2 regions of the Thermoanaerobacter sp. YS13 genome follow, and region 1 is predicted to be linked to the other one. Evidence: a T-box and tRNA genes for the amino acid it is inferred to sense, from the RefSeq annotation. Region 1 holds a T-box; the other holds one or more tRNA genes.
What was found. The T-box of region 1 lies ahead of THYS13_RS00490 (valine--tRNA ligase). A T-box ahead of a tRNA ligase gene usually reads a tRNA of that ligase, here a tRNA-Val.
Positions count from the first base shown of each region.

Region 2: it has a tRNA-Val gene. The T-box ahead of THYS13_RS00490 (valine--tRNA ligase) is inferred to sense a tRNA for this amino acid. The anticodon was not compared.

Region 1 is NZ_JOOI01000001.1:102,656-112,380, reverse strand. It holds gene THYS13_RS00505 (hypothetical protein) at 387-620, opposite strand; gene THYS13_RS00500 (folylpolyglutamate synthase/dihydrofolate synthase family protein) at 669-1,952, opposite strand; gene THYS13_RS00495 (GNAT family N-acetyltransferase) at 1,981-2,517, opposite strand; gene THYS13_RS00490 (valine--tRNA ligase) at 2,535-5,174, opposite strand; T-box leader at 5,216-5,417, opposite strand; gene THYS13_RS00485 (HlyD family efflux transporter periplasmic adaptor subunit) at 5,494-6,129, opposite strand; gene THYS13_RS00480 (biotin/lipoyl-binding protein) at 6,286-6,597, opposite strand; partial or broken gene THYS13_RS00475 (ATP-binding cassette domain-containing protein) at 6,603-7,049, opposite strand; gene THYS13_RS00470 (hypothetical protein) at 7,632-7,916, opposite strand; gene THYS13_RS00465 (Blp family class II bacteriocin) at 8,083-8,277, opposite strand; gene THYS13_RS00460 (hypothetical protein) at 8,771-8,968, opposite strand; gene THYS13_RS00455 (bifunctional nuclease family protein) at 9,280-9,702, shown strand.
Region 2 is NZ_JOOI01000001.1:934,136-943,860, forward strand. It holds gene pepV (dipeptidase PepV) at 1-1,138, opposite strand, end outside; gene THYS13_RS04850 (glycosyl hydrolase family 18 protein) at 1,210-2,295, opposite strand; tRNA gene THYS13_RS04855 (tRNA-Ala) at 2,388-2,463, opposite strand; tRNA gene THYS13_RS04860 (tRNA-Val) at 2,482-2,558, opposite strand; gene manA (mannose-6-phosphate isomerase, class I) at 2,615-3,571, opposite strand; gene deoD (purine-nucleoside phosphorylase) at 3,641-4,342, opposite strand; RNA gene rnpB (RNase P RNA component class A) at 4,486-4,847, opposite strand; gene THYS13_RS04880 (Nif3-like dinuclear metal center hexameric protein) at 4,924-6,039, opposite strand; gene THYS13_RS04885 (class I SAM-dependent methyltransferase) at 5,999-6,703, opposite strand; tRNA gene THYS13_RS04890 (tRNA-Ile) at 6,766-6,841, opposite strand; tRNA gene THYS13_RS04895 (tRNA-Asn) at 6,848-6,922, opposite strand; gene rpoD (RNA polymerase sigma factor RpoD) at 6,971-8,044, opposite strand; partial or broken gene dnaG (DNA primase) at 8,076-9,725, opposite strand, start outside.

The DNA.
Region 1 (9,725 bases):
ACAAAATAAAATTAAGCCCTATCCAAAGTGTTAAAAATATTAAACCATTTTTCAAAAACCGTTAACTTATAGCAAATTCTTCGAGAAATTTGGCCATAAAATGAATTTTTAAATTTTATAAATGCAATTGACAGATAAATGAATTAAGTGTATAATAAAATTATCAAATTGGAAAGGGCGATTGATATGACTTATTTAGAGTTAGAATTTATGCGCTCTTCAAAAGAAGTGAATGCACCAATTAGAACGTTGAAGAAATGTAATGCAATTACATGTATCCATAATTGCAACAATTTTTGTGTGACCTATAAAGATTTTAAGTGCGATTTTCAAGAAGAAATTAAAATACCTGAACAATAAATCAGGCGGTCGAAAGACCGCTTTTATCATACGTCTATTATTTTTTCCATCAATTCATTCATGTTATATTTGATTTTTTGTTCTCTAGCAATCCTTAAGAGCCTCAAATATTCTTGTCTTGCAAAATCGTACTTCAGCCTTGCTAACTTTATCTTGAGGTAGTTGTCATTTTCCAGCATTTCTAAATTTCTTTCTGCTTCTTTCATCGCCTTTAGTGCTTTATCTATCTCCCGTAACAACGCAGTCCCTGTCATTTCCATAACAACCACCTTCTCTTTACGACCTTTACACCTTACATTATATTAAAACTATGTCTTAATTATTACCTTTTTAAGCATAGCCCTCACATAACCAATCATGTACAATGACCCACAAAAAAGTACCATATCCTCTTCCTTAGCTATATCCAGGGCGTATTTTACCGCTTCTTCAATATTTTCAATCGCAATCACTTTTTCTTTTTCTATCCGCTCTGCAAGTTCACTTGCCTTATAAGCTCTTTCACTTATTGGGGTAGTTGTTATTATAATATCTGCCTCTGACACAATGATATCCAGCATTTTCTGCGTATCTTTGTCTTTAAGCATTCCAATTACTAAAATCAGTCTATCATATTTGAATAATTTTAGAGACTCTTTTAAAACAGTCATTCCTTGAGGATTGTGAGCACCATCTATTACTACGTAGGGTTTTTTTCTCATTACTTCCAATCTTCCAGGCCATTTTGCCCTGTAAAGCCCTTCCTTTATATCTCTTTCTGTAATTTCATATCCATACATTTTTAATTTTTCCACGCTCTCTACTGCCAAAGCAGCATTGTAAATCTGATGTTCTCCCAATAAAGTAACTTTTAAGTCCTTGTATTTTTTGTAGTCAAAAATCTGAAAATCAGGGTTTTGTTCTTTTATAATTACGTTACTTTTTTCAAGTACAGTCAAATAAGCATTTCTTACCTCACATGCTTCTGTGATGACCTTCATCGCTTCTGGCTGTTGATAAAAACTTACCACCACTCCATTTCGCTTGATAATGCCTGCCTTTTCATATGCAATCTCGCCTAAAGTATGTCCCAATCTTTCTGTATGGTCATAATCAATAGTGGTTATAACAGAAACTAATGAAAAATTAATAGCATTTGTGGCGTCAAATCTGCCTCCAAGCCCCACTTCCAATACTACAAAATCCACTTTTTCATCATAAAAATATTTAAAAGCAATTGCAGTTATCACTTCAAATTCTGTCGGATGATTGTAGCCATCCTCCACCATACGAGATATTATAGGCTTTATATATTCAACATAATAAATCAACTTTTCCTTGGAAATATTTTCTCCATTTATTCTCATTCTCTCTTCAAATTCTTCGAGGTAGGGAGAAGTATATAAAGCTACTTTGTATCCAGCCTGCTGCAAAATGCTGCTTATAAAAGCTGATGTAGAGCCTTTTCCATTTGTACCAGCAACGTGGATAATTTTAAGGTTTTTTTGAGGATTCCCCATATAATTTAATAATCTTCTTATATTTTCCAATCCCAACTTTATGCCAAATTTGTATGTATCATGTATGTAGCTAATTGCTTCTTCATAGTTCATTTAAACCCATCTCCCATATAAACGGATTTTACAAAAACAATCCCATCAAAACCTCATCTACGTATTCATCACCAATTTTAAACTGTTTTTTCCTTCTACCCTCTTCTTCAAAACCAAATTTCTTATAAAGGTGTATTGCTACCTTATTAGTACTAAAAACACTGAGGCAAAGTTTTTCATAACCTTTGCTTTTTGCCCAATTAATAGCTTCCGTAAACAACTTTGTCCCGATTCCTATATTCCTAAATCGAGCGTCTATACTTATACCTATTTCTCCTACATGTTGTACTTTAGGAGATCTTCCCCCATAATAACGGAAGAGAGTGAGGCAGCCTACGATTTCACCACCGTAGTCTGCCACTAGGATCAAATCTTTGTTGCGGTCTAAATTTTTAATAAGCTGTTTTTCTTCCTCCTCAGACCAATTAAATGTCTCTGACACCATATACAATTTTTCTCTTCCAACACTGTTTAAAAGCTTTATTATCCCACTCGCATCTTTTATCTTAGCCTCTCTTATAACCAGTTGAGACTCTTTTTTGGGCCTTTTAAACAAAGATAACATACAAATCCCCCTAGAGGTTAACTCTTTAATAACTTAAGTCTCTCCTCTATGTTTTTAAGCATTGTAGTATATTTTTCTAATTTCTCTCTTTCCGCACTGACTACTTTTTCTGGCGCTTTTTTGATGAAATTTTCATTATTTAAAAGCCCTTGTGCTCTTTCAATTTCGCTTATCACTTTTTGTCTTTCTTCATTAAGCCTCTTTATCTCTTCTTCTAAGTCTATTAAATCTTCAAGTGGAAGTACCACCAACCCTCCTTCTATTGCTCCACTCAAAGCTTTATGAGGAATTTTACTTTTATCTGTTTCAATTACAACTTCGCTAGCACCTGCAAGTTTCATTATATAATTTGTACCCACTTCAAACATCTTTACATAATTTTCATTTTCAACAGCCACAATAACTTTTGCTTTTTTAGAAGGGGAAACATTTGCTTCTGCCCTTAAATTTCTAATGGTCCTAATAGCTTCCATTATAATATCAGCATTTTTCGCTTCTTCAGTGAAATCCAGCTCTTCTTTGTATTTCGGCCATTCAGCAATCATTATACTCTCGCCCTCATGAGGTAAATTCCGCCATATTTCTTCAGTTATAAAAGGCATAAAGGGGTGCAAAAGCCTCAAAGTATTATCAAGCACATATCTTAAAACAGACTTTGTAACCTTTTTAGCTTCAAGGTTATCACTGTATAACACAGGTTTACTAAGTTCTATATACCAATCGCAAAATTCGCTCCACACAAAGTCATAAAGTTTTGTCGCAGCTATTCCTAACTCAAATTTTTCTAAATTCTCTGTCACTTCTTTTACTATATTGTTATACCTTGTCAAAATCCACTTATCAGCAATAGTTAACCCCTCTGTATAAAGATTAGTATCATTATCAGTTAAATTCAGCAACACATATCTTGAAGCGTTCCACAATTTATTTGCAAAGTTTCTGCTGAGTTCAACTTTATCTTGACTAAACCTCATATCGTTTCCTGGAGCATTTCCTATGACTAATGTAAACCTTAAAGTGTCTGCTCCATACTTTTCAATAACCTCTAACGGGTCTATTCCATTGCCAAGAGATTTGCTCATTTTTCTACCTTGAGCATCCCTGACTAAACCATGTATCAAAACATGCTTAAATGGTACTTCTTTCATAAATTCCAAACTCATAAAAATCATTCTTGCAACCCAGAAGAAAATTATGTCATATCCCGTAACAAGTACATCTGTCGGATAGAAATATCTTAAATCTTCTGTTTCTTCTGGCCAACCCATAGTAGAGAAAGGCCAAAGTGCAGAACTAAACCAAGTATCTAATACATCCTCGTCTTGATGTATGTGTATGCTTCCGCACGCTTCACATTTTTCTGGGTCTTTACGCGATACAGTTATATGACCACAGTCATCGCAATACCAGGCAGGAATTCTATGTCCCCACCATAATTGCCTTGAAATACACCAATCCTTTATGTTTTCTAACCAATTAGTGTATATTTTTTCGAATCTTTCAGGCACAAACTTAATTTTTCCTTCTTTTACAACTTCTAAAGCAGGTTTCGCTAAAGGCTCCATCTTTACAAACCACTGTTTGGAAAGTAGAGGCTCAACTACTGTATCGCACCTGTAACAATGTCCCACATTGTGAACGTGGTCTTCAACTTTTAGAAGTAGTCCGAGATTTTTGAGGTCTTTAACTATTCTTTCTCTCGCCTCATATCTATCAAGACCTTTATATTTTCCTCCGTTTTCATTAATCGTCGCATTCTCATTCATTATATTAATAAATGGAAGATTGTGTCTTGTCCCCATCTCAAAGTCATTTGGATCGTGAGCAGGTGTAACTTTGACAGCACCTGTTCCAAATGAAGGGTCAACGTAACTGTCAGCAATTACAGGTATCTCCCTTCCTACAAGTGGCAGTACCAAAGTCTTACCTACCAGGTCCTTATACCTTTCATCATCAGGATTTACAGCAACTGCTACATCCCCCAGCATCGTCTCAGGCCTTGTAGTAGCTATAACTACATATCCATCTTCACCTTTTATGGGGTATTTGATGTACCACAAATGCCCTTTTTGCTCTTTATGTTCCACTTCCGCATCAGATAAAGCAGTGTTGCAGTCTGGGCACCAATTTATTATCCTGTCACCTCTGTATATAAGCCCTTTTTCATAGAGAGAAACAAAAACTTCTCTTACCGCCCTTGAACATACTTCATCCATAGTAAAGCGTGTCCTTGTCCAATCACAAGAAGAACCCAACTTTTTTAATTGGCTTAAAATACGGTTTTCGTATTTGTCCTTCCATGCCCATGCCCTTTTCAAAAACTCTTCTCTTCCTATTTCTTTCTTCGTGAGCCCCGTTTCTTCTCTTATCGTGTCTAAAACTTTTATCTCCGTTGCAATGCTGGCATGGTCTGAGCCAGGTATCCACAATGCTGCATAACCCTGCATTCTTTTCCATCTTATCAATATGTCCTGCAAAGTATTATCAAGTGCATGTCCCATATGTAATTGCCCTGTTATGTTTGGAGGCGGTATAACAATAGTAAATGGCTGTTTTTCAGGGTCTATTTTAGGAGTAAAATATCCTTTTTCCATCCAAAAAGCATAAATTCTATCTTCAAATTCCTTTGGATTGTAGGTTTTAGCTATCTCTTTCATGCCTTACACTCCCTCCGTAAAATTTTAAAACCCTTTCACCCATAAAGGGCGAAAGGGCATTTCGCGGTACCACCTTCATTTATCACTCAAGCTATAACGGGCAGACCCGTTTAAACCTACTGGACTTCGGTTTACAGGCTCCAGAGCTACCTTCAGTGTACCTTTGGCGGGAATCCTTTCAGCCCGTGGGATATCCCTCTCTTTAGCCAGTATACACTTACTCCTCTCTTTCATAGCCTCATATTCCATTTGATATATAATATATATAAAATCTCACCAATTGTCAACAGTTAATTCCCTACAGGTTAAAGGAACTCAACTAATCTTTCAAATTGAGTTGTTCTAAAAGATAGTAAAGCATTTTTTCCCTATGGCCAATAACATGGGCTTCTACTATCATGCCTACTCTTATGTTTTTCTCTTCTCTTTTACGATTGTACAAAGGTTTATTGTCAATAGTTGCCTCTGCTTCATAGTAATTAAGCCCACTTTGTTTGTCTAATCTCGAGTCTATACTTAATTTTACTATTTCACCTGACAGCTCCCCATACTCTTGATAAGGCAAAGCTAAAATATGATATTTTATTTTTTGACCAACTTTTACGTTTGCAATATCTTTGTTAGGAATACAAAGTTTTACTATATATTCTGGATTATCTGGAATAATTTTAACCATTTCTAATCCACTTTGTACTAAATCCCCTTCTTTTATACTCGTTATCATATCAATTTTGCCGTCTGCAGGAGAGTTTATTATATAATCCTCAATTGCAAGATTTACATTCTGAAGGTTTCCTTTTAATTTCTCTATTTCTTTTTCATCAGAGTAGATATTATCTTCTATTTGAGCTATGGTATCTGCTGTGAATTTTTCTACATTTACATTATTCAAATTAGCTTTAATTTCCTTGAGTTTTTCTTCATTTTGCTCGATATTTGCCTTGAGGCTAAGCATATATTGTTTTTGATATTTAGCATATATCCATTTTTATAATTTGCAAGTTCTTCTCTTGCATTGTAAATTGCTTCCTGTGCCTCTTCAATTTGCCTCAACAGTTCACGTTGTAATTGCTCAATTTTATCCTGTCTCTAATTAATAATCATTTGATAATCAAAATTCTAAGTTTTTATGCTCTATTACGTATAAAGCATCTCCTTTTTTCACTTTTTGACCATCTGTAACATATATTCTCTCCACATTGCCTGTCACTTTGTCTGAGATGATAAATTCATCTTTGTAAGGTCTTATAATTCCGTTTGCTTTAACAACTATTTCTTTCTCGCTAAAATAAGACCATATCAAGAAAGATATAATGAGAAGTAATAAAATATAAACAGAAACACTCTCAATAGGATGCGGTTTGGATTCTAAAAGTTCTCTGCTGTCTGTAAGTTCTTCTATATTTTGTACTATCTCTCTCACAAAAGTCACGCTCCTATCAAATTAGAGGCTGCTGCTTCTCCATCTCCAAGTTCGTAATTAGATATTGGAATTTGATCCTTCCATAATTCATAATACTTTCCTCCTAATCTCATTAATTCTTCATGACTACCACTCTCTACAATCTTTCCTTTATCCATAACATATATGGTATCACTTCTCATGATAGTACTTAATCTATGAGCAATTATTATAGCAGTAATATCTTTACTAAATTCATGTATCATATCATGTATTGTTTTTTCGGTAGTACTATCCAAATTACTAGTAACTTCCTCCATTATTAATATATCAGGCTTTTTCAAGATTGCTCTTGCTATTGCAAGTCTTTGTTTTTGCCCACCAGATAAATTTGCACCATTTTCTTCTATCATAGTTTCATATCGTAAAGATAGACTGTTAATAAAATCATGAATCTGGGCTTTTTTACAAGCCTACATATAATACAATGATTCCTATTGAGAACATATTGAGAGTTTTCACTAATCTATTTGGAAGTATAGAATCCATTAAGAATTTAAAATAAAACGAACCTATAATTCCTAATACAGTAAATATTAGGAATAAATTATAAATAACAAAGAAACCTTAATTACAGGAAAATTATTTAATTTTTCCATCAAAAAATTGACACCATCCATTTATTTACCCCTTATCTTTAGGTTCTATTGGTTCTATCAAGAGCTAACACCAACTGAGATAGACCATTTACCGTTGATGGAGGTAACTTTTTATTATTTTAGATCTTATGTCCTTTTTTATTGTCCTGCATATTTTAAATTATTTAATTTATTCAGTAGATTAACTAATTTACCAAGTTTTCTTTCATATTCACCATTTCTTTATAACTATTTTAATGCTTACTAATATAAAAATAAGCTGCATCGCAATTTTTTATATTAGGTTGTTTTGTGTATATGTAACGTTTTAATGTCCACCTTTTATTCTTAAATTTACTTTATGTTTATTGAGTGTATTATACTACTTATTACGTTTTTTAAGTTTGCTAATTAAAATTAAATTCCCATTATAGAAAAACATATAGTCAATAAAACTGATATGGAAATTGCCCAGATAAATCCTATAATTATTTTTTCTTTCACTTCATCAGGTTGTTTCAATGGGGAATACTTGTAATTCTTAGTGTATACTATATAATTAAGTATTAAAATTACACATGGGTCAAATATCAAAGCTATTACCACTACAATATTTGTATTAGCAATATTACCTGAAATCAATAAGTTCATTAAAAATATCAAAGAAGACAAAACTGCAATTACAGAAATTAAAAAAGTCAAAAAAAAACAACAGTTTTTCCATTTTCTTAGAACCCATTTTATCGTACCTCATTTCTTTAGTTACGAGTTATCAGCAAGTAAACTTGCTGATAACTCGAAGTTCAATTAGATTAATGGCTAAACCCATAGCCAATTGTTGCACCGCCTATACCAGATGCGGTAACTGTTAAATCCGCAAGGGCAATTTCACCTGATGTTCCAGCTCCAAGATAACAGCTACAGGTATAAAAGCAAGTCCACCACTAACCGCTAAAGCTGCAGCCCCTAATACAACGCCTGTACCTGCTGCAACAGCTGCCCAATTAACTCCACCATTAACACCCATCAAATCATCTTCTGTCAATTCTACAAACCTATTCATTGTAATACTGCTTCCATCTCTTTCCCTCTTCTCCTTTCTGACTACAATCGCGCGATTTTCATCTATTTTAACCTGCTATTCATGGCAAATTTTTTATCACTTATGATATACGTAAAAAACTCGCTTTTATTTCTCGATTTTTCCTAAACTCACATCCATTTCTATATCCTGCCTTTAATTTAGCATAAAATTTTTTTGTTATCTACTACATTTTTCTGTAGTTTTTACGTCCTTTAATCTAAATTAGTAAAAAATGTAACTAGAGCATTGGCTGTACAGACATAAATATTGTACAAAATTAAATCTTTATCAGCTAAGACTGCTATAGTTAAAAATCTTTCTCCTAACAAGCCAAAACCTGTCATTAATTTAAACTAAAAAAATGTAATAAATACAATTTACTCTATTAGACCCATTTACCAAGATTATTATAGATTTCCTTTTCATATACCATTTCCAAAAGGTACCCATCAGTATCGGTTAATAAAAACACCTATCTCTCTTTGAGTTGCTTGAAAATACTATTAACGTTTTTTCTAAAAACATTTATAAGTTCGTTATTTTCACTTATTTTTAACCGCAACTCCTGTTCTTCCAAAAATATCAAAGGATTACCTATAGGCTGTGTAAGTCCCATTTTTAAACATCTTTTATGAGAATAAAGCACTTCATCAAATATTAATTTATTCATAGGGCATCACCTTATTAATTCTCACTCTCTGTAATTTTATGGATTTTGCAAACACCTTATCAAACCTACTATTTTCTAACTTAAATCAAAATTTAACATACTTTTCGACCATTTTTTATATTATATCACTTAATTTATAAAATTTGTTGATTTTGGAACGAAAGTGTCGATTTTGGGAACGAAAATGCATTTTTCACCTAATATTTCCCAATTTACATTGAGTTCTCGGACTGTGTAAAAACAATCAGATTAAATTTGCATAAGTATGATATAATGATAATAAGAAGATGTTTTAAATCGAGGTGTAAAAAATGTTAAAATTTCGTGTTAAGGCAATTACGATGGACGTGGAAGGAAATTTCTCCGTCCTATTGACAGATGAAGAGGAAAAGAAAGTTTTACCTATAGTTATAGGTCCACTAGAAGCTCAAAACATAGCAATACCTCTTCAAGGAATTACACCGCCTCGCCCTTTAACCCCCGACCTTTTAAAATCTGTTATTGAACAACTGGGAGGAAAACCCGAAAAAGTTGTGATTACTGATTTAAAAGATGACACTTATTATGCGGAGCTTTATATAAAACAAGGGGATAGAGTTATAAAATTAGACTCAAGACCCAGTGATGCGATAGCTTTGGCAATGCGCACTGATATACCAATTTTCATAAATGTTCGTTTAGCGGAATTCACCTATGATATGGCAGATTTAAAATTTGATGATGGCGATAGTTAAAATTCTACTGGCCCTCTTAAAAA
Region 2 (9,725 bases), 830 kb from region 1:
GTGGTTGATGGAGCATGTCTTCTATTCTCATCCCATTAGTTTTGATTTTCTCTTCGAAAATATTCATCCAATCCTCATATTTATATTTTACAGGATATCGAATATTTAATCCTAATACTCCTTTGTTTTCATCTAATTGAATAGTACCAACGTTAAAAGTCAATTCTCCTGTTTCATCTTTTAAGTATATGCCAAAAGTTTTTCCATCTGTTTCCATTCCCACATTTTTAGCAAAGAAATGTATAAAATCTTTGACATCGCTATCCTCTAAATCTATTCTGTCAAGGAAGAGAAACAATTGCATTATAGCATTCTTTCCTAAGTGTGGAAGACTGCCATGAGCCGAAACCCCTACTGACTTGATTACAAGCATTTCGCCTTTCTCTTCAGCCTTCAAATTGTAACCACTCTCTTTTACGAAAGCTTTTAACTTATCTTGAATTTCTTTCTTTTTATCTGCTTCTTTTACCTTTAAGGCAGCTTCACAATAGCCCGGCACTACATTGGGCCTTTCTCCACCTTTGATATATTCTATAACTATATTACTGGGCTTTTTATTAAAGTCTTTTACCACATTAAACATTGTTATCCCCTTTTCTGCATATATAATTGGATATTGAGCATCAGGAGTAAAACCCATAGTAGGAGCTTCATCATGTTTTAAATAATAAGCAATTTCGTGAGAACCTGTCTCTTCATTTGTTCCAAATAAAATTCTTACTCTTTTAGAAAGCTTTAACCCAGCGTCTTTTATAGCTTTTAACCCATATAAAGCAGCAATTATAGGGCCTTTATCATCTACAGTACCTCTTCCATATATCTTTCCCTCATGTATTTCAGCACCATAAGGTGGATGGGTCCACCCATCACCTTCTGGAACTACATCTAAATGTCCCAAAACTCCTATCATTTCTTCTCCTTCGCCGTATTCTGCATACCCTACATATCCATCCACGTTTTTAGTCCTAAAGCCTAAACTTTGTGCAATCTCTAAAGCTTTGTGCAATGCCTTCGCAACACCTTCTCCATACGGCATACCTGGTTTTGGCTCATCTTGTACACTTTTTATCTTGACTAACTCTTGAACAAATTTTATAATGTCATCTCTCATATTGTCTATGTAGGAATTTAAATCCATGAAAATCCCCCCAATAATTTGGTAATCACATCTTTATTATATATCTTTACTTAAATGTTTTCAATATTTTTCTATCTGCTTCCTATTTTCTTACCTATAACATTCCAAAAAGAAGGGGTTTCAAAGCCAATCCTCCACACACATATGCCATGTAAATTATACCTTTTAGCAACTTCTATCTTCTCAGCTAAAGTGGCAGAGTTTTCAAACCATACCTCTCTCGTTATTCCCATGTTTTTGTCATAATAGACATAATAAGGCTCTTGGTATTGGTTGCTCCACTTTATTTGAATTCCTTGAATTTGTGCTTTTGTAAGTATTTCTTTTGTAGGGCGAGAGAAACCACCACTCTTACTGACAGGCCAATCATATCCGTAAGTAGCGACTCCCAGACATATTTGCTGTGGCTTAAAACCCTCATTTAGCGCATCTTTCACATTATACTCTACCCACTGTTCTGGAGAAACAGGTCCTGGAGGAGTAGACGCATTGTGTCTATCATAAGTCATCAATGTTACATGATCCACCAAAGGCGCCAATTTGTGATAGTCATATATACCTGATATTTCTTTAGGTACATGATAATGCGGTATTACAGATATATCAAGAATTTTACCTTCTTTTTTAATCAAAGGTCTTATTTTACTCACAAACGCTGTTAGATAATCTTTATCTTTAATGTAATTTTTAGTTCCATGAGGAATAAACTCAAAATCTATATTGTAACCATCAAAATTATGTTTTTTTAACAAGGCCATTAATTGAGAAATAGCCTTTTCACGGATATTCGGATCCAAGAGAACTTCATCTTTGCTGTTTGCCACATTAACCAGAGGAACTATCTTTATCCCTTGTTTTTTCGCATAATCCAGCGCCTGAGGATTTGTAGAATCTTTTACTGTCCCGTCTCCTTCTACAGTAAGCCACAATGGAGAAAGTGTATCAATATATCTTGAATATTTTACCAGTGATTGATATGAATTGTCTGGTCCAGCAGAATCAACATAAAATCCTACTACGTGAAGTTTTTTTAATCCTAGCTTACCAAAAGGCTTAAAAAAAGGTTTTTGAATTGTATTTTTACATGCACTCAAAAAAATTGATATGGTAAACAGCAAAACTATCAAAATCAATACAAATCTTAACTTTTTCCTCATAAAAAGATATAACCTCCTCATTTTTGTTATGATTCGGTTATATCTTGTGAAAAAAAAATAAATTTATGTATAAAAATATTTTATTTTCAGTTTGGTGGAGATAAGGGGATTCGAACCCCTGACCTCATGCATGCGAAGCATGCGCTCTCCCTACTGAGCTATATCCCCATGTAACCCATATAAAAATGGTGGGGTTAACAGGGATCGAACCTGTGACCTCTACGATGTCAACGTAGCGCTCTGACCAGCTGAGCTATAACCCCACTTCTTGCTTTTTTATTATACAATTTTAATAAAAGGTTGTCAATATTTATGCTTTTTATATATAAGCTTTGAGCACCTTGCAATTTCCTTCTACTGTATAACTCGGTGTAGAAGCTGGTATTAGCACAGTCTCTCCTGCCTTTAATTCAACAATATCTTCATAAAAATCAATTTTGCAATTTCCTTCTACAGCTGTTAAAGTGTTAAATTTTCCTTCTGTATCTATTTTTACCTCTTCATTTATTTCAATTATACTTACCTGAAAATATGGAGATTTAACAACATGAGATATGCGTCCGCCTCGTATTTCTTTAAATTCAGGTATTATTTTATCTGTCTTTATATTAAAATTTATAACATTTAAAGCTTTTTCTATATGTAACTCTCTCTTCCTACCGAATTCATCTACTCTATTGTAATCATATACTCTATAGGTGAGGTCTGAATTTTGTTGAATTTCACAAATAAGTATGCCTTCACCTATGGCATGCACCATCCCTGAAGGTATGTAAATCACATCACCTGGCTTTACTTCTATTTCCTTTAAACATTCTTCTAATCTTTCTTCCTTCAATAGTCTTTTAAATTCTTCTTTTGTGGTTCCTTCTTTTAAACCGCACACAAGTTTAGCCCCGGGTTTTGCATCTATTATATACCACATCTCTGTTTTTCCAGAATCGCCATTTTCGTATTTAAAAGCATATTCATCATCTGGATGAACTTGGACAGAAAGTTTGTCTTGCGCATCAATTATTTTGATAAGTAAAGGAAATCTCTCATAATTTACCCCTTTACCATATATATCCTCAAAAAATTTGTAGGCTATATCACTTAGTTTTTGGCCATTAAATTCTCCACCTTCAATTACACTGACAGCAGTTCTATTGTCAGATATTGTCCACAATTCTCCAATTTTTTTACCCTCGGGAATATCAAAGCCAAATTTATCTCTTAATGCAGTACCTCCCCATATTCTCTCCATAAAAATAGGCTTAAATTTTAAAGGCTTCATCACCTATCAGCTCCTTTTTTAATTATTTTAAAAAGAGGATAAACCCAGCTATCCTCTTTTTAAAAATCATTATTCAGCAATTTCTAGTGCAATTTTTACCATGTCCATAAAAGTCTTTTGCCTTTCTTCAGCTGTCGTTGCTTCTCCGGTAACCAAGCTATCGCTCACTGTCAATATTGTAAGAGCATCTACATTGTACTTAGCAGCCAGAGTATATAGTCCTGCAGTTTCCATTTCTACTGCCAAAACACCAAACTTCGCCCATAATTTCCAACTGTCTGGGTCATCATTATAAAAAGTATCCGTTGTAAGAATATTTCCTACTTTAGGTTGTATTCCTAACTCCATTGCTTTATCATAGGCTTTTTTCAATAATTTAAAACTTGCTGTAGGAGCATAATCCATGCCATTAAATCTAATCTTATTTATTGCAGAGTCTGTTGAAGAACTCATGGCAATTACTATATCTCTGAGTTCGATATCTGGTTGCAAAGAACCACAAGTACCTATTCTTATGAGATTTTTCACGTTGTAACTGGTTATAAGCTCATTTACATAAATAGATAAGGAAGGTACTCCCATGCCTGTACCTTGAACTGATACTCTTTTCCCTTTATAATGCCCTGTAAAACCATACATTCCTCTAACTTCATTGTAACATTTTACATCTTCAAGAAAATTTTCTGCTATGTATTTAGCCCTTAAAGGATCTCCTGGCAATAACACTGTTTGAGCGATTTCGTTTTCTTTAGCCCCAATATGTATGCTCATCTGAATCTCTCCTTCTATAATAGTTTTGCCCATATATAATATTAGCAAAAAACAACTTTTAAATCAAACAAAAATTTATGGACCAAACAATTTTTAAATTTTGCATAAATAAAAAATACCACAGAATCATGGTATTTTAAATCCATGTGAGCAAGTCTATAAGCCGAGTTCTGTCGAGGATGGCCATCTATCTAGGGTGTCAGTCGCCTGACACTTCTAGCAGCATAACCCGAGGGAAACGGCGGGCCACCTACTCCCTCCTATTCGCCTTGCTCCAGGTGGGGTTTGCAGAGCAGACCAGTCGCCTGGTCCCTGGTGAGCTCTTACCTCACCTTTCCACCCTTACCTGGCACTCACAAGTTGAGTGCTAGGCGGTATATCTCTGTTGCACTTTCCTTGGAGTCGCCTCCACCGGGTGTTACCCGGCACCCTGCCCTGTGGAGCTCGGACTTTCCTCGTGCAAAATTGCAGGTGCAATTTTGCACGCGGCCATCCGACTTACTCACATGCGTTATTTCATATATATTTCTTAACATCAACCGAGTATATATTATCATATATATTTATTTCTGTCAACCTAATTATAGATATATAAAAGGATCTTTTTGACTTTCACTAACTAATACTTCTATTTCGTGTCCCTGTTCCTGAGTTTCATCAATTATATATTCTGCAATAAACCTGACTGCAATATTCTCCGTACTAAAATGTCCAGCATCAATTAAAGCCAATCCGAGGTGTTGGGCTTCTACCGCATCGTGATAGCCAATGTCTGCTGTTATTAAAACATCCGCTCCTTTAGAAACAGCTTTGTGAATAAGACTTGCACCGCTTCCACCACATACAGCCACTTTTCTAATCTTTTTATTTAGGTCTCCTACCACTCTTAAATTATTAATTTTAAGTTTTGTTTTTACTTGTAAAGCTAATTCTTGCAAAGTAGTTTCTGAAATAATTCCAATTCTTCCAAGCCCATATTCTTCTTTAACATTTTCCAAAGAATAAATATCATAAGCAACCTCTTCATAGGGATGAACATTCAGCATTGCAGTTACCACTTTTTCTAAATATCTCAGAGGTACTATAGTTTCTATCTTTACTTCTTCTGTCTTTTCTAGTTTCCCTATTTCACCAATAAATGGGTTTGTTCCTTCTAAAGGTCTATAAGTTCCAATGCCTCGCACCTGAAAAGTAGCATCACTATAATTCCCAATGAAACCAGCGCCCGCACTACACATGGCATTTTTTACCACTTCTTCATATCCTTGCGGCACATAAACTGCAATTTTTTTATATCCTTCGGAATAAGTGACAGCCAAAACTTCCCTATCGTATATTCCTAGGATATTGCATAAAATATCATTCATACCATTTGGAGCTATATCAAAAGAAGTATGTGCTGCATAAAGGGAAATATCATTTTTAATAAGTTGTATTAACAAGGAGCCCACTGGATTATCAGCCCTGACATTTTTTATTGGCTTAAAAACTAACGGGTGATGAGTTACAATCATATCTACTCTTTTGTCAATTGCTTCCTTAACTACTTCAGAAGTAGCATCCAAAGCTACTAAAACTTTTGAAACATCTTTAGAACCATCTCCTATTAACAATCCCACGTTATCCCACTCTTCAGCAAATTTACGCGGTGCAAGTTTATCCATTATGGAAGCTATTACTTGGCATTTCAAGCCCATTTATCAACACCTCGAATTTCTTTACTTTTTCCTCTAATTGCTTACGCTTTTCATTGGACTCTGGAAGTTTACTTATGATTTTCTTCATTTTGTCGATTTTATATTGTAAGAATTCTTCTAGTAGTGGATGTCTTTTTTGTAAGAGTTTTTCCCCTACTTCATAATATATGTGATTTTTGACTTTTTGTCTACCATGTTCTGCTACTATTATTTCATAATATTTTTGATTTTCCTTAACTAATTCCTCATCAGAAATTTTGTATCCATTTTCTATTAAGTATTTCCTCAAGTCTGCTGAATCTCTCATAGGTTGAAATATAAATTTTTTGATAGTTTTTGCAATATTTTTTCCCTCATCTAGTATTTTTGTAATTGAAATTCCTCCCATACCTGCAATGACAACTATGTCTACTTCCCCTGGCGATAAAACATTAAGACCATTCCCTAACCTTGTGTCTATCAAAGATTGCAAATTTCGCTTCTCAACTTCTTTTACAGCTTTACTTAATGAACCTTTATTTAAATCTGAAGCAACAACATAGGTAGATATTTTGTTTTCGATAAGGTAAACAGGAATAAACCCATGATCAGTCCCGATGTCTGCAACTTTTGACCCATGAGGAATGTATTCAGCAATTTTCCTTAATCGCTCTGTAAGTTTCATGTAATCCTCCTAAAAGTATAAAAAATAAAAAAGCATTTAAAGCTAAATGCTTTTTCTCTCAATGGTGGGCCTTCAGGGATTTGAACCCCGGACCAATCGGTTATGAGCCGACCGCTCTGCCAGCTGAGCTAAAGGCCCAAAAAGTGGCTCCTCAGGTAGGATTCGAACCTACAACCTACCGGTTAACAGCCGGTTGCTCTACCCTTGAGCTACTGAGGAATACAATAATAATTATACAGATTTTTGTCCTCTTGTCAAGAAGCTTATTTAATCAAGGAAATCTTTTAATTTTTTGCTCCTGCTGGGATGCCTCAATTTTCTTAATGCTTTTGCCTCAATTTGTCTTATGCGTTCTCTTGTAACATTAAATTCTTTTCCTACTTCCTCTAATGTTCTTGCTCGGCCGTCATCAAGACCAAATCTAAGTCTTAGTACTTTCTCTTCCCTTGGCGTTAGAGTATCAAGAACATCCATCAACTGTTCTTTTAGCATTGTATAAGCCGCAGCTTCTGCTGGAGCTGGTGCATCTTCGTCAGGTATAAAATCTCCTAAGTGGCTGTCTTCCTCTTCTCCAATAGGGGTTTCTAAAGATACAGGTTCCTGGGCTATTTTCATTATCTCTCTTACTTTTTCTTCTGGCATACCCATCTCTTTTGCCAATTCTTCAGCGGTAGGTTCGCGACCTAATTCCTGCAGCAATTGCCTTTGAACTCTTATCAATTTATTTATAGTTTCTACCATGTGTACAGGGATTCTTATGGTTCTTGCCTGGTCTGCAATAGCTCTTGTGATAGCTTGTCTTATCCACCATGTGGCATAAGTACTGAATTTGTAACCTTTTCTATAGTCAAATTTTTCAACTGCTTTGAGTAATCCTAAATTTCCCTCTTGTATCAAATCTAAGAAAAGCATTCCTCTTCCTACATATCTCTTTGCTATGCTTACAACCAATCTTAAATTAGCTTCTATAAGTCTTTTTTTAGCTTCTTCGTCTCCTTGTTCGATTCTTTTTGCTAATTCAATCTCTTCTTCCGGAGTTAGAAGAGGAATCTTGCCTATCTCTTTCAAATACATTCTAACAGGGTCATCTATACTGATTCCTTCAGGAAGAGAAAGGTCTAAGTCTAAATCTTCTTCAGTTATTTCTTCCTGACGAGGTTCTTCCCCAACAATTTCAATTCCCATATCTTCAAAAGCATCATATACTTTCTCAATTTGGTCGGGATTTAAATCAATATCTTCTAAGGAATCCATTATCTCATTGTAGGTGAGCATCCCAGTTTTTTTCCCTTTATTGATAAGTTCTGTAATTGCTTCTTTAGATAATTCTTCGTTGTTCATAGGTTTCCCCTCCCTATGGGTTTCTTTCTTTTTAGCCATTTTTTATCTTTAGCATCTCCTTTTCACAATTTTGTAATTCTATTAAAAGTTGCCTTTCTTTCTCTATATCCCCCACCATATGAGCCTCATTTATAGCTCTTTTGATGCTCTCTCTTTTAACCGCCAAGCTGTTAATGAGAATCTTGTTTATAATATCATCAATAGCTTGCTCAGTAATATTTTCACTCTCGTAAAAAGCTTTAATAATATCGTTAAAATCAGATATAAGATTTTCCTCTTGTAATAAATAAACAATATCATTTATTTGAGTTTTGTTTCCATCTTCTAACCTTGACATTATTTCTTCAAAAATTGGCCTTAATTTAACATTCTCAAGCATATCGGCGGTAATTGTTTCTTTCACTTTTTTATAAAGATTATTATCATACAAGAGCAATGCAATTAAGTATTTTTCTGGCGATATTTTACTACTACTGTATATATTATGCCTTATATTACCAGCTATATACATATTTTTTTGATTTTTTTTCGATTTCCCTATTGACAAAACGACCAACCTCTGTTCTCACTGCATTCTCAGGTATTTGAGCAACTTTAGCTACTGAAGAAATATAAACTTCTCTTTTCACTTCATCAGAAAGTTTTGCAATATCTTTTGCAATTTTTTTAACATATATTATTCTATCTTGAGGATTATCAAGGTCAAGATTTTTTCTATATACTTTTGCTTTAAACTCAATTAAACTATCGGCATTTTCTATTAATTGATTAAATGCCTCTACTCCTTTCTTTTTTATAAACTCATCAGGGTCTTTCCCATGAGGTATAGTTAATACTTTTATATTTAAATTCAATTCATCAAGAATGTCAAGTCCCCTTAATGCGGCACTAATACCAGCTTCATCAGCATCATAAGCAATTACAACATTTCTTTTATACCTTTTTATGAGTCTTGCTTGGTCCTCTGTCAAAGCAGTCCCTAAAGATGCTACAGCACAATCTATTCCAGCCTGATGTAAGGAAATAGCATCCATATATCCTTCTACAATTATAAATTTATCTTGTTGAGTTTTTTTAGCGAAATTTATTGCAAATAGGTTTTTCCCTTTTTTAAAGACTTCCGTCTCCGGAGTGTTCAAATATTTAGGCAAACTATCGTCAATAGAGCGTCCTCCAAAACCTATAATATTACCCTTTACATCTATTATAGGAAACATCATTCTATTTCTAAATCTGTCATAATAGCGGTTATTTTTTTGAGACAAAAGTCCTGCCTTTACCAAAAAACTTTCTGTATAGCCTTTTTCCTTTAAAAAATTTAAAAGTCCATTTCCTTGAGGTGGGGAATAACCTATTCCAAATTTTTTAATCGTTGCTTCTGTCAAACCTCTTTTTCTTATATAAACTAAGGCCTGTCTACCTTCTTCAGAAAAAAGCTTATTATAAAAATACATAGCTGCTAATTTATTTATTTTGTATATTTCGTCAATAAGTTTCTTTTTTTGGTACTCCTTTTCTGTCAACTCAATTTCTTCAAGAGTTATTCCCACTCTATCTGCTAAAAATTCAATTGCTTCTTTAAAAGTCAAATTCTCAATATCCATTATAAAAGTAACAACATTTCCACTAGCATTACAGCCAAAGCAGTGATAAACCTGTTTTTCTTGACTCACCATAAAAG